One region of the Sodalis sp. RH19 genome, then DNA from elsewhere that is predicted to be linked to it. Evidence: predicted binding sites of a transcription regulator. Region 1 holds the regulator's gene; the other holds the start of a gene.

Region 1 (2,206 bases):
CGGATCGGACAACCCCAGTTGCAGACATTGCGCGCGCAGGGTGAGCAGGTCCGTCTTGGAGTTATAGGGCAAAACATACATCATTGGCCGCAGCGGGTCCAAGCCGGCTTCTTGCCGGGGATTGGCGGGAATGGCTTTACTCCGCACCAGTAGCCTGAGCGGTAAATTCAACAACGTATAATAAATAGTACGCCAGCCTGACATATCTTCGTGAAGCCTCTTGTTAGCATTGCGCCACAAGAATACCAGAAACCGCGCGACAGATCTGTGGTGATGCGAACGAGAAGAAACGGTAATATAGGCACAATTTTTCTTTAGCGCGCAAAATTATGGCAAACCAAACCAACGGACTTCGGCGCATCTTTAACGCCATGGGCTATTCCATAAAAGGATATCGCGCCGCCTGGCGGCATGAAGCCGCTTTTCGCCAGGAAGTGGTGGTTGCCGTGGTGGCGGTTGCCCTTGCCTGTTACCTGGAGCCAGAACCCGTGGCGCGGATTTTATTGATCGGTTCGGTATGGCTGGTGCTGATCATTGAGATCGTGAATAGTGCTATTGAAGCGGTGGTGGATCGCATCGGGCCGGAGCTGCATCCACTTTCTGGCCGGGCGAAGGACCTGGGCTCGGCGGCGGTGACCCTGGCCATTGTTTTGGCGCTGTTCGTGTGGATAACGCTGTTATGGCGGTATATTCCTTAAAATGGCCGGCGCGGCCGGTCGTCGGCAGGGTTTTATCACATTTTGCAACGCTTGTGGTTTTCAATTGCTGCGGACCTGTATATACTCACAGAAAGACTGTATAAACAAACAGGGGACGGAATGAAAGCATTAACCGCCAGACAACAAGAGGTATTTGACCTCATCCGCGATCATCTTGCGCAAACCGGCATGCCGCCGACCCGGGCGGAGATCGCGCATCGTCTGGGATTTAAATCCCCTAACGCCGCCGAAGAGCACCTTAAGGCGCTGGCGCGCAAGGGCGCCATCGAAATCGTTTCCGGCGCCTCGCGCGGCATCCGGTTATTGATAGAAGAAGAAACCGGCCTGCCGCTGATCGGCCGCGTGGCCGCCGGAGAACCCCTGCTGGCCGAACAGCATATCGAAAGCCATTACCAGATCGATCCCGATCTGTTTAAGCCCCACGCGGATTTCCTGCTGCGTGTCAGCGGCATGTCCATGAAGGATATCGGCATCATGGACGGCGATCTGCTGGCGGTGCATAAAACCCAGGATGCCCATAACGGTCAGGTCGTGGTGGCGCGAATCAATGACGAGGTCACGGTAAAACGCCTGAAAAGACACGGTAACATCGTTGAGTTGCTACCGGAAAACAGCGAGTTTTCGCCCATTATTGTCGATTTGCGCGAGCAGGAAATGTCCATCGAAGGTTTAGCGGTCGGCGTTATCCGCAACGGCAACTGGATTTAACTCACGGTGCTCCATGGCATCCTGAATATCCCTTATCCCGCGTCAGCGAGAATTTTATGGCGGATAACCGGCGACGCGGAATGCGGGTTCGCCGCCATAAAAGTGCTGCGGCGCGGCCGCTGCCGCTAGCGGTATTTATATTTAGTTACAATTAGCGGTGTACGGGCTGATACCTTCTACCTACTGTTTTATTTCACCTTATAGCCCATACGGCGTTTATAACCCTGCCAATATGGTCTAATCATCTGCTGAATAAACCTTATGCCAAATCCCCTGCTATACTTTAGACATAGGGTTAACTTATGACATGCAGGTTTTGGGACGCAATACGTGTCCTCGCTATGCGCTAATAAAACCTGGAGTGGCAGATGTTGACTGAGAAACCGATAACCAAGGAGAACTCCGATGAACAAAGATGAAGCCAGCGGTAATTGGAAACAGTTCAAAGGTAAAATGAAAGAACAATGGGGTAAGCTTACTGACGATGATCTGACGGTAGTTGAAGGTAAACGCGATCAGTTAATCGGTAAGATCCAGGAACGTTACGGTTACGGCAAAGAAGCCGCGGAAACGGAAGTAAAGGACTGGGAAACACGTAACAAATATCGTTGGTAATGATTTTTGGAAATCATGACTAATGCATATTCACTGTGCGGTTATGGCTTCCTTAAGTGTTCCTACCCAAAGGTACAAGGACGTACCACCTATTTTATATGATCCTATCAGCATTCCCCTCTTTTGCCGCCTCTCCAATGTATTAACCAAACGCGTTATCTCAC
Region 2 (2,206 bases), 1.4 Mb from region 1:
CCGGTCAGCCGGAAAGGGCGGTTTTGTAAATCGACCTGGTTAATATGATCGAAAATGATTTCGGTGTTGAATTTTACGGCGTGGGCGTACATGCGCTCCATCAGCGAAGGCCCGGTCAGCCCTTCCGGATCGCCCGGCCAGTTCTCGACCTCGGTGGTGGTGGTCAGCTGGCCGCCTTGTTCCATACCGGTTATCAGCACCGGATGCAGGTTGGCGCGGGCGGCATAAACCGCGGCGGTATATCCCGCCGGTCCCGACCCCAGGATAATTAATTTACTGTGTTTCGCCGTAGACATATTTTCCTCGTTTAACTCACCGCTTAGATCCCAACTCGTCGATGATAAGAAAGTTACCAGACAATGAAAAGGATGCAAAAAGTTGTTGGCGATTTTTATCATCGTTATGGACTATCGATAGGCGGATTTTACCATCAATTAGGACATTATCGGGCTAAAAAGAGCCCTTAAGCCCCGGACAACGTGTTTCCGCAGGATTTAATCGGCATGTTGTTCTGATTTTTATCGTTTTACTTTGACAATACGCTGCGCTTTTGCGAAAACATCAGGGTAAGGAAAATGATGCGTTGGTTTCGGACAGGCAGTTAGCAAGGCAGTTGAAACAGTTGGCCCTAAAATAAAACAGACAACGGGTCTTAAAGCAAACCCTGATACATTGAAGTCGGCAGGGGTGTGGCAAGCACAGGGAAGGTACTAAGAGAGACAATAATAATGGTAGACAATAAAAAGCGCCCGGGAAAGGATCTCGATCGTATTGACCGTAACATCCTCAATGAGTTGCAAAAGGATGGCCGGATATCAAACGTCGAACTTTCTAAACGGGTTGGATTATCCCCAACACCTTGCCTGGAACGCGTGCGCCGTCTTGAGCGCCAGGGTTTCATCCAAGGGTATACCGCTTTACTTAATCCACATTATCTTGATGCGTCTTTACTGGTGTTTGTGGAGATTACCCTTAACCGGGGTGCGCCCGATGTGTTTGAGCAATTCAATACCGCCGTACAAAAGCTGGAAGAAATTCAGGAATGCCATTTGGTTTCGGGTGATTTCGACTATCTGCTGAAAACGCGGGTGCCTGATATGTCGGCCTATCGTAAACTGCTGGGCGAGACGCTGTTGCGCCTGCCGGGGGTCAACGATACGCGTACCTACGTGGTGATGGAAGAAGTGAAGCAGAGCAACCGGCTGGTCATTAAGACACGCTAAGTCATAACACAGGTGCAAATTTCACGTTTTATGGTTACACTCCTGTGCATTCATACAGTTTCAGCGCCGGCGGCATGACGGCCGGCGCTGTTATTAAGCTATTATATCGGTTATATCGGCATAGATAACCCTGGAGAGCCTTTCTTGAGCCAGGAATATACAGAAGATAAAGAAGTTGAATTGAAAACGCTCAGCAGCAGTCGCCGGTTACTCGAGGCTGTTCTGATTGTCATGGCGATTTTTGCCCTCTATTTGATGATTTCCCTGGTCAGTTTCAACCCTTCCGACCCCAGTTGGTCGCAAACTGCCTGGCATGGTCCTATCCATAACCTGGGGGGCGGCATCGGCGCCTGGTTTGCCGATACGCTGTTCTTCACCTTCGGCGTGCTGGCCTATGCCCTTCCGCCGCTGATGCTGATTTTCTGCTGGACGTCGTTTCGCCAGCGGGAAGAGCAGGACTATGTGGACTATTTTGCCCTATCGCTGCGGCTGATTGGGACGCTGGCGCTGATCCTGACCTCATGCGGCCTGGCCGCGCTCAATGTCGACGATCTCTATTACTTTGCCTCGGGCGGCGTGATCGGCAGCCTGCTCAGCAACGCCATGCTGCCGTGGTTTAACGGCATCGGCGCCACCCTGACCCTGCTCTGCGTATGGGCGTCCGGCCTGACCCTGTTTACCGGCTGGTCCTGGCTCACCATTGCCGAAAAAATCGGCGGCGTGGTCATGGGTTGCCTGACATTTATGTCGAACCGCTCCCGCCGCGACGAGCGGGACTACGACGACGAGTACGATGACGAAGACCTGGAGGCCGCAGGGGACGACGCGGTCCGCGCCGAAGCGTTGGACGCGCTTGACCCGCTGCTGGCGACCTCCGGCCCTGATGCCGCCGGGACCAAGCCTGATGCCGCTCCCGCGGCTATCGGCACGGTGGCGGGGCCTTCCGCCACGTCCAGCCATCCGGAGCTCGCCGAGCAGACCGG

Evidence for each region. Region 1 encodes LexA, which represses DNA repair genes until DNA is damaged. Its sites were predicted from a motif close to TNCTGTATGTACATACAGNA; they were not measured.
Region 2: the regulator LexA is predicted to act here: its motif matches at 1,264-1,283, upstream of ACL2XF_RS13020 (DNA translocase FtsK 4TM domain-containing protein).

The regions. Positions count from the first base shown of each region.
Region 1 is NZ_CP178734.1:4,278,230-4,280,435, reverse strand. Features, by position in the region: gene plsB (glycerol-3-phosphate 1-O-acyltransferase PlsB) at 1-204, opposite strand, end outside; gene ACL2XF_RS19280 (diacylglycerol kinase) at 330-698, shown strand; gene lexA (transcriptional repressor LexA) at 819-1,427, shown strand; gene ACL2XF_RS19270 (CsbD family protein) at 1,833-2,042, shown strand.
Region 2 is NZ_CP178734.1:2,873,384-2,875,589, reverse strand. Features, by position in the region: gene trxB (thioredoxin-disulfide reductase) at 1-296, opposite strand, end outside; gene lrp (leucine-responsive transcriptional regulator Lrp) at 729-1,223, shown strand; gene ACL2XF_RS13020 (DNA translocase FtsK 4TM domain-containing protein) at 1,368-2,206, shown strand, end outside.